3 regions of the Halomonas chromatireducens genome follow, and region 2 is predicted to be linked to each of the others. Evidence: predicted binding sites of a transcription regulator. Region 2 holds the regulator's gene; each other region holds the start of a gene.
What was found. The regulator sigma-54, encoded in region 2, starts transcription at its own class of promoters, with help from an activator protein. The targets are predictions, from matches to a motif close to TGGCACNNNNNTTGCTNT.
Positions count from the first base shown of each region.

Region 1: LOKO_RS08690 (nitrate reductase) is a predicted target of sigma-54. The motif match lies at 2,143-2,160, and genes of this name have one in related genera.
Region 3: speB (agmatinase) is a predicted target of sigma-54. The motif match lies at 1,645-1,662, and genes of this name have one in related genera.

Region 1 is NZ_CP014226.1:1,873,728-1,877,003, reverse strand. Features, by position in the region: gene LOKO_RS08690 (nitrate reductase) at 1-1,995, opposite strand, end outside; gene LOKO_RS08685 (ANTAR domain-containing response regulator) at 2,425-3,024, shown strand; gene LOKO_RS08680 (CmpA/NrtA family ABC transporter substrate-binding protein) at 3,039-3,276, shown strand, end outside.
Region 2 is NZ_CP014226.1:1,215,570-1,218,845, reverse strand. Features, by position in the region: gene lptB (LPS export ABC transporter ATP-binding protein) at 1-586, shown strand, start outside; gene LOKO_RS05690 (RNA polymerase factor sigma-54) at 745-2,163, shown strand; gene hpf (ribosome hibernation-promoting factor, HPF/YfiA family) at 2,273-2,581, shown strand; gene ptsN (PTS IIA-like nitrogen regulatory protein PtsN) at 2,587-3,063, shown strand; gene rapZ (RNase adapter RapZ) at 3,103-3,276, shown strand, end outside.
Region 3 is NZ_CP014226.1:1,732,654-1,735,929, forward strand. Features, by position in the region: gene LOKO_RS08030 (pyridoxal phosphate-dependent aminotransferase) at 1-89, shown strand, start outside; gene LOKO_RS08035 (sigma-54 interaction domain-containing protein) at 86-1,510, opposite strand; gene speB (agmatinase) at 1,721-2,671, shown strand; gene LOKO_RS08045 (YjiH family protein) at 2,731-3,276, shown strand, end outside.

The DNA of each region.
Region 1 (3,276 bases), 660 kb from region 2:
TTCGCCACGCCGCTGCGCCTTGGATACCCGCACGCGCCCCACATAGTCCCCACCCGCTCCCTCCAGCCGCGCCAGCGCCTTGTCATCGATACCGTAGTGGTGCGCATCGTCGGGATGGAGCTCGATGAAGGGTTCGCTGCGGTGATTCATCAGCCGTGGCGCACGGCCGGTGCGGGTCATGGTGTGCCACTGATCACGCACCCTGCCGGTATTGAGCCTTAGCGGACGAACCTCGCTCAGGGCCTGCTCTGGCCCCCGTGGGTGTACCGCAATCAGTCGCGCCTTGCCATCCGGGGTGGCAAAGCGCCCATCCTCGAACAGCCTCGCCGTGCCGCTCGGCGCACCCCGCGTCACCGGCCACTGGATCGGCGCCAGGGCATCATAGGCGTCGCGGTCGAGCCCGGTCAGGCCGGAGATATCGAACAGCCGGCGGCCCTCGCCGGGGCCTTCACCATTCTCGAAGCCGGAGAGCCGGGCATGCTCGTCGAAGATCTCGCTGGGGTGTTCATAGGCAAAGGCTTCGCCGAAACCGAGCCGCCTGGCCACCTCGCCGATGATCCACCAGTCGTGACGGGCCTCCCCCGGGGGCGGCAGCAGCCCGCGCTGGCGGGAGATACGCCGCTCGGAGTTGGTCACGGTGCCATCCTTCTCGGACCAGCTCGAGGCCGGCAGCACGATATCGGCAAAGGGGAGCAAATCGGTGTCGGCCATGCATTCGGAGACGATCACCAGCGGACACTTGGCCAGGGCCGCCCGCACGCGGTTGGCATCCGGCAGGCTCACCACCGGGTTGGTGGCCATGATCCACACCGCCTGAACCTCGCCCCGCTCGATGGCCTCGAACAGCTCCACCGCCTTGTGGCCTGGCGCGTCGGGCAGGGTGGGCTCGAGCGATTCTGTCGTCCAGAAGCGCGTGACCCGTTCGAGGGCGTCCGGCGTATGGTAGTCCATGTGCGCGGCCAGCTGGTTGGCCAACCCGCCCACTTCGCGGCCGCCCATGGCGTTGGGCTGGCCGGTGATCGAGAAGGGCCCCGCCCCCGGCAGGCCGATCTTGCCGCCGGCCAGATGGCAATTGATGATGGCGTTGCACTTGTCGGTGCCGCTGGAGGACTGGTTGACGCCCTGGGAGTAGAGCGTCACCACGTGGAGGTGGCTTGAGAACCAGTAGAAGAAGGTTTCCAGCCGCTCCGGGTCCACATCGCAGTCGGCGGCAATGGCCTCCAGCGAGGTGTCGTCCTCGCGGGCCGCCGCCAGGGCCTCTTCCATGCCCAGGGTGTGCTTCTCCAGGTAGACCCGGTCCAGCTTGGAACGGTCGTCCATCCAGGCCAGCAGGCCATTGAACAGCCGCGCATCGCTGCCGGGCGCGAGGCCGAGATAGAGGTCGGCGATCTCGCAGCTATCGGTGACCCTGGGGTCGATCACCACCACCCGCATCAGCGGATTGATCTGCTTGGCCGCCTTGATGCGCTGATACAGCACCGGATGGTTCCAGGCCAGGTTCGACCCCACCAGCACCACCAGCTCCGCCTCCTCCAGGTCCTCGTAGTTGCAGGGCACGGCGTCGGCGCCGAAGGCGCGCTTGTAGGCCGCCACCGCCGAGGCCATGCAGAGCCGCGAGTTGGTGTCCAGGTGCGGCGTCCCCAGGAAGCCCTTGAACAGCTTGTTGGCAACGTAATAGTCCTCGGTGAGCAGCTGACCCGAGAGGTAGGCCGCCACGGCATGGTTGCCATGGTCGCGGCGTGTGGCCTGAAGCCTGTCGGCCACGGCATCCAGTGCCGTGTCCCAGTCCACCTCCACGCCGTCGACCCGGGGACGCGTCAGCCGGCCATGCTCACCCAGGGTCTCGTGCAGCGCCGAACCCTTGACGCAGAGCCGCCCGAAATTCGCCGGATGCGTGCTGTCACCGCTGACGCCGATGATGCGCTCGCCGTCGACTTCCGCCTGCACGCCGCAGCCAACACCGCAGTAGGGGCAAGTGGTTAGAGCCTGGTGCATGACGATCTCCTGTAACGCATGTTCGCAAAATGCAAACGCCCACCCGCCGACTCTGTAGCAGAGACGGCGGGTGGGCGTCGTTGCCGATGAAGCGCGGTGGGCGCCTCTTGCTGCTTTGCCCAGCGTTGAGCATTTTCTATACAGGATGAAGCAATCTTTGTGCCAGGCGAACGGCATCTGCCAGTATTCCGGCTCCCTGATGGCCTTCTATCGTTCCTGACATCGAGCCACTGCCCCAGGATCTCTCACCCCAACTGCCATGCTGCACCACGGTAGTGCCGAAACGCCGCGCATCGGACCGAATAATCGCCAGACACAGCGCCAGGCCGTCAAGACCCGGCCCGCAGGACTTGGCGTGCCGCGGAGTTGCAATATCTGGAATGTATTTTGCATCGCAGCGTAGAGATGCAAGTGACTAGCGAGACTGCCATGCCCCCACCGCTGAATGTGCTGCTGGTTGATGATGAAGTCGTGCGCGCGGCCATGGTCGAGGAGGCCCTGGTCGCCGATGGACACCGTGTGGTCTGCCGCCTGACGAGCCCGGCGAGCCTCAACGAGATGGTCGCCCGGCACCAGCCCGACGTGGTGATCATCGACATGGAATCCCCCGACCGCGACACCCTGGACAGCATGGCGCTGCTCAACCGCGAGAACCCGCGCCCGGTGGTCTTCTTCGCCGACCAGCACGACCCGGACATCCTCCAGGCCGCCCTCAAGGTCGGCGTCAGCGCCTACGTGGTCGACGGCCTGATTCCCGGCCGGGTCAAGGCGATCATCGAGGTGGCGATTGCCCGCTTCGATGCCTTCCAGTCCATGCGCCGCGAACTGGAGAAGACCCGCAACCAGCTCACCGAGCGCAAGCGCATCGAACGCGCCAAGGGGCTGTTGATGAAGCATCAGGACTGCGACGAGGAGCAGGCCTATCGCATGCTGCGCAAGCTCGCCATGGATCGCAGCCAGCGTATTGCCGAGGTGGCCGACAGCGTCATCGATATCCTGGAACGCCTGAACACGCGCTCGCCTGACTGAACTGAGGTCTATTCATGAATCCGCAGGACATGCACACCACACCCGAGCTGAATCACCTGACCCTGGGCTTCGTGCCGCTGCTGGATGCCGCCCTGCTGGTCATCGCCCGTGAACAGGGCTTCTTTTCCGAACAGGGGGTCGAGGTATCGCTGTCACGGGAGAACGCCTGGTCGACCCTGCGCGACAAGGTGGCCGCCGGGCTGCTCGATGGCGCCCAGATGCTCTCGCCCATGCCGCTGGCCATGAGTCTCG
Region 2 (3,276 bases):
CATGATCGTTGGCCTGGTCCGCGCCGACGCCGGTGAAGTGCATATCGACGACCTGGACCTGAGCGGGTCGGCCATGCATGAGCGTGCCCGCGCCGGCATTGGCTACCTTCCCCAGGAAGCCTCGATCTTTCGCAAGCTCTCGGTGGCGGATAACATCATGGCCATTCTCGAGACGCGCAAGGACCTGGACCGACGAGGCCGTCATGCGCGCTTGGAAGAGCTGCTGGAAGACTTTCATGTTACCCATATCCGCAACAATCTCGGCATGAGCCTGTCTGGCGGCGAACGGCGACGGGTGGAGATCGCCAGGGCGCTGGCCACCGAGCCGGCCTTCATCCTGCTCGATGAGCCTTTCGCTGGCGTGGATCCTATTTCCGTTGGTGAAATCAAAGGCATCATCCGTCAGCTCAAGGCGCGTGATATCGGCGTCCTGATCACCGACCACAACGTGCGCGAGACATTGGATATCTGCAATACCGCCTACATCGTCGGAGACGGGCAGATCATTGCGGAAGGTGATGCCAATGCCATTCTCGCCAACCGCAGGGTGCGTGAGGTCTATCTCGGCGAGGACTTCCGTCTCTAAACCTGGCGACTCGATCAACACAACTGCCTGCTGTCAATATAAACATGCATATTCGGCACGGAAATTGCGGATGGCATGCTTATTGCACTCAAAACACTTGCAAGTCGAACCATTGGGGGCTAGGGTGGTTTTTTTCGGCAGATGAGCCCCCTATTCTCATGGCCATGAAAGCATCCTTGCAACTCCGTGTCGGCACTCAGCTGACCATGACGCCCCAACTGCAGCAGGCGATTGCGCTGCTGCAGCTCTCGACGCTCGATCTGCGTCAGGAGATCCAGCAGGCGCTGGAAACCAACCCCATGCTGGAACTCGACGACGGCTTCGGCGAACAGACCGCCGAAGCGGTCCAAGACGACGATTGGGCCAGCGAAATTCCCTCTGAACTTTCCACCGACAGCGACTGGTCTGACACCTACCCCGACCATGGCGCCAGCTCGGGCAGCGGCGAAGGACCTGATTTTGAACGCCAGGCCGCCGGGCAGAGCCTGGCCAGCCACCTGATCTGGCAGCTCGCGATGACCGATCTCAGCGAGCGCCAGCGCCAGATCGCCGAGAGCCTGATCGATGCCGTGGACGGCACCGGCTACCTGGCGCAGCCGCTGGAAGAGATTCGCGACGGGCTCCGCCAGCAGGGCCTCGAGGGCCTGCCAACCCGGGAGGTCGAGCAGGTGCTGCTGCGTCTGCAGCAATTCGAACCTACCGGTGTCTTTGCCCGGGACCTGCGTGAATGCCTGATGCTGCAGCTCGCGGCACTACCCGACGACACCCCGCTGCTCCCCCAGGCCAGGCGCCTCGTCCGCCAGTTCCTCGAAGCCCTGGCCAGCGACGATCGCCGACTGCTCAAGCGCCGCCTGGGGCTGGACGATGAGGCCCTGGAGGAGGTGATCGGTCTGATTCGCTCGCTGGACCCGCGCCCGGGCAGCGAGTTCGCCGAGGTGAGTGGCAATTACATCACCCCCGACCTGCTCGCTCACCATGACGAGCGCGGCTGGCGTGTCGAGCTCAACGCCGACGCCCTGCCAAGACTGCGCATCCAGCCCGATTACGTGGCCCTGGTAAGGCGCGCCGACAAGAGCCAGGACAACCAGTTTCTCAAGGATCACCTTCAGGAGGCGCGCTGGCTGATGAAGAGCCTGGCCAGCCGGAACGACACCCTGCTGCGGGTCGGCCGCGAGATCATGGCCCGCCAGCTCGACTTTCTCGAGCAGGGGGAGGAGGCCATGCGGCCACTGATACTGGCTGATATTGCCCAGGCCGTGGATATGCATGAGTCGACCATCTCTCGCGTAACGACCCAGAAATTCATCCACACGCCGCGCGGCGTGTTCGAACTCAAGTTCTTCTTCTCCAGCCATGTCGGCGGCGGAGAAGGCGAAGGCGACGCCTATTCCAGCACCGCGATCCGTGCCCGGATCCGCAAGCTAGTACAGGACGAGCCGCCCCGCAAGCCGCTGTCGGACAGTCGCCTGGTCGATCTGCTGGCCGAGGACGGCATCCGCGTTGCGCGGCGAACCGTCGCCAAGTACCGGGAAGCGTTGGGCATACCCTCCTCAAGCGAGCGCAAGCGATTTCGCTGACCCCAGCCCGCTCTCTTGACCCTTCGCAGGAAACCGGAAAGGGAGGGGTTTGCAGGGCCTCAAAAAGGGTTACAATCGAGGCACCACCCGAAGGACGAAGGAGCCTGTCATGCAAGTCAATATTACCGGCCACCATGTGGAACTGACCGATGCCCTGCGTGACTACGTCAGCGAAAAACTGACCCGCGTGCAGCGCCACTACGACAACATCACCAACGTCCAGGTCACGCTTTCGGTAGAGAAGGAGCGTCAACTGGCCGCCTGCACCCTGCATGCTGCCGGCGCCGACCTTCATGCCGAGGCCACCGATCCCGACATGTACGCCGCTATTGACGCACTGACCGACAAGCTCGACCGTCAACTGGTCAAACACAAGGAAAAAGCCCAGGCCCGCGCCCAGGGCGCCGGCATTCGCTGATTGCCATGACACTGGAAACCATTCTGCCGCCGGAGCGCGCCTTGTTCGGCGTCCCCGGTGGCAGCAAGAAACGGGTGCTGGAATTCTTCAGCACCTTCATCGCACAGAACACGCCGAGCCTCGACAGCCAGGAAGTCTTTGCCCGCCTGATCGGCAGAGAACGCCTCGGTAGCACGGGCATCGGCAATGGGGTGGCCATTCCTCACGCCAGGAGCCCCCACTGTCACAGTCCGGTCGCGGCCTTCCTCCAGCTGGCGGAGCCTATCGATTTCGACGCCATCGACGGCGAGCCGGTCGACCTGGTCTTCGTACTGCTGGTCCCGGAAGAGGCGGACGATACACATCTGGCGCTACTCAGCCAGGTGGCCAGCATCATGAACGATGTCGACACTCGAGTGGCACTGCGCAAGAGCAACAGCCAACGTGAGCTCCACGAGCGGCTCATTGAAGCCATTCGACGACAGACGCCGACGCCGCTCTGACCTTCCCGGGCCGCCCGGCCAGCCAACCAGGAGACCCGCATGCAGCTCGTGATCATCAGTGGCCGTTCCGGCTCCGGCAAGTCGATCGCACTGCAGGCGCTCGAAGACTTGGGCTACTACGCCATCGACAACTTTCCAGCGATGCTGCTGGGATCGCTGGTAGAAGAACTGCCCAGCGGACCGTCCGGCCAATCCTCCATTGCTGTCAGCATC
Region 3 (3,276 bases), 520 kb from region 2:
ACATTCTGCGCATCACCGCGGTGGAAGACGCTCTGCAGCCCGGCCGATTCGAGATCCTCGAGAAGGCACTGGCGGAGATGACGCGCTAGCGATGGGTGCGTTCGATACGTAACCCATGGCGCTGCAGCTTGCGCACGACACTGGGCTGACTGATGCCCAGCCGCCCGGCCATGGCATAGGTACTCGACAGCTGTTCGCACAGTGTCGCCAGCACCTGGCGTTCGGTCCGGGCGAGATACGCCTTCAGCGACTCGTCCTCCGCCATTGCCAGGGGGGCAGGGGTAACGACAGCAGCATCAGTGGTTGCAGCGTGTCCCACGGGCCGCCCCAGGGTAGGGGCTTCGATCACGTCTCCGGCGCTGGAAAGCCAGGCGCGTTCGAGCCAGTTTTCCAGCTCGCGGACGTTGCCCGGCCATTCGCTGCCCATCAGCTCCGACCAGACGCTGCCGTGCAGCAACTTCTGGCGGCCATAGCGCTGGTTGAGGCGATCAAGGCAGGACTCCACCAGCGCCGGTATGTCCTCGCGGCGCTCCCGCAGCGGTGGCAGCGTCACCGGGATCACGTTGAGCCGGTAATAGAGATCCAGCCGGAAGGCCCCCTCCTCGACCCGGCTAGCCAGGTCCTGGTTGGTCGCCACCACCAGTCGAAAGTCGACCCGCCGCGGCCGGGTGTCCCCCAGTCGGGTGACGGTGCCATCCTGGATCACCTTGAGCAGCTTGGTCTGCATCAGCAGCGGCAGCTCGCCCAGCTCATCGAGAAATAGCGTGCCACCCTCGGCCTGCTCAAGCAGGCCGGCCTTGCCCTGCCGGGCGGCGCCGCTGAAGGCCCCCGGCTGGTAGCCGAACATCTCCGACTCGAACAGGTTCTCGGGAATGGCACCGCAGTTGACTTCGATGAAGGGCCCGTCGCCGCGTCGGCTCCAGCGATGCAGCTGGCGAGCGAAAGCGGTCTTGCCGACCCCGGACTCGCCCAGCATCAGCACGGTGGCATCGGATGGCGCCACGCGCTTGAGCAGCAGCGCCAGTTCACGCATCACGCTGCTACGCACCTGCAGTGCCTCCAGCGTCTCATCCAGCTCGCCATCCTGCTCCGTCGGCCCCGGCTGGCTGCGCCGAAGATGCTCGCTGAATCGCTTCTGGAGCAAGGCATATTCATCCTGCAGCAGCTGAAGGTCGGTGAGATCCCGGGAGCGGCTGACGATACGCTCCAGCCTGTCATCGACGAACACCGGATGGGCCTCGGCGATGACCCGCCTGCCGGTCCCGGTGACCTGCATCAGCTGGGCCGGCTTGCCCGTGCGCATCACCTCCATGCTGATCGAGGGCTTCAGCACGCCGCTTGCCTCCAGCGCCTGTACCGTACTACTGGTCAGCGCTTCCCGAGTCATCCCGTAGACCGCCGCGGCACCCGGGCTGACATCGAGAACTCGGCCGCTTCCGTCAACGATGAAGAAATGGTCATTGGCGGTCTCGACGATGGCCTGCACGACCCGCGCATCGATCTCACTCATATCGGCTCCTGATTATTCCGCGTGCCAATACAGTATTGCATCGCTGATTCAATATTGCATCGAATCCCACCCAATTCGATGCGCTAGTGAATCACTTGCGAGCACGGAACGCCGGCCGGCCGGGAAGCACCAGCTGGCACGAAACATGCATTCCTATCAGTACAGGTACTAATGCCAGCGCCCTCTCAGCCAGCACAACCGGAGTTCCTCATGTCCGAGTACAATCAGCCCCTCGGCGGTAACGAGATGCCCCGCTTCGGCGGCCCCGCGACCATGATGCGGCTGCCCGCCCAGCCGACGGCAGAGGGTCTTGATGCCGCCTTCATCGGTATCCCCCTGGACATCGGCACCTCGAACCGACCGGGCACCCGGCTCGGCCCGCGCCAGATTCGCGACGAATCACGCATGCTGCGCCCCTACAACATGGCCACCCGGGCCGCGCCCTTCGACAGCCTGCAGGTCGCCGATATAGGTGATGTGCCGATCAACACCTTTCACCTGCCCAAGAGCGTCGACATCATTACCGACTTCTATGACCAGGTGCTGGCCAATGGCTGCATCCCGCTCACCCTGGGCGGGGAGCACACCATCACCCTGCCGATACTGCGCGCCATCGCCAAGAAGCATGGGCCCGTGGGATTGATTCATATCGATGCCCATGCCGACGTCAACGAGCACATGTTCGGCGAGCCCATCGCTCATGGGACGCCCTTTCGACGCGCCCAGGAAGAGGGCCTTCTGGCGGCAAACCGCGTGGTGCAGATCGGCCTGCGCGGCACCGGCTACTCCGCCGAGGATTTCGACTGGTGCCGCCAGCAGGGCTTTCGCGTCGTCACCGCAGAGGAGTGCTGGCACAAATCGCTGGCGCCGTTGATGGACGAAGTACGTGAGCAGATGGGCGATGGCCCCGTCTATATCAGTTTCGATATCGATGGCCTCGATCCCTCGGTCGCCCCCGGCACCGGCACCGTGGAAATGGGTGGCCTGACCTCGGCGCAGGGCCTGGAGATCGTCCGTGGCGCAGCGGGATTGAACATCGTCGGCGGCGACCTGGTCGAGGTATCACCGCCCTACGACCCCAGCGGCAACACTGCCTTGATGGGCGCGACCCTGCTCTACGAGATGCTCTGCGTGCTACCCGGCGTCACCCGCCGCGGCTGAGGCCCCAAGGCAATTTCAGCACTCCGGATTCAACGACAACAAGCCTGAGGAATAACAGCATGTCTTCCACTGAATCGACTTCCGAAGAGACGGCCGCCCCTAAGCCGATGGAGCGCCAACCGCTGGACCGCCGCAATCTGCTACGCTTTCTGATCCCCTCCCTGATCGGGGTCAGCCTGTTCCTGATCCCCTTCCAGGTCGGCGATACCATCAATATCGGCATGGGCCTGATGGCCGATGGCCTCAAGGCGCTGCTCGATGGGGCCCTGCCGGCCATCGCCGTGGCCGTCCTGACGGTCTCGGTGCTCGCCACCCTCTACGTCAAGCTGGGCAAGCCCGCCTGGGCGGAAAAAGGGGTGCTGCGCGACATGTTCCATGTCGGCCCGGTATGGTTCGGCATGCGCATCCTCGGCGCCGCCTTCGCGCTGATGACCTTCTTCCAGTTCGGCCCCGAGTTCGTCACCGCCCCCTTCACCGGCGGCGTGATGCTCAACGACCTGGCCCCGGTGCTGCTCACCTTCTTCTTCTTTGCCGCCCTGCTGCTGCCCTTCCTGGTCGAATTCGGCTTCATGGAGTTCATCGGCAGCCTGGTGCGCAAGCCCTTT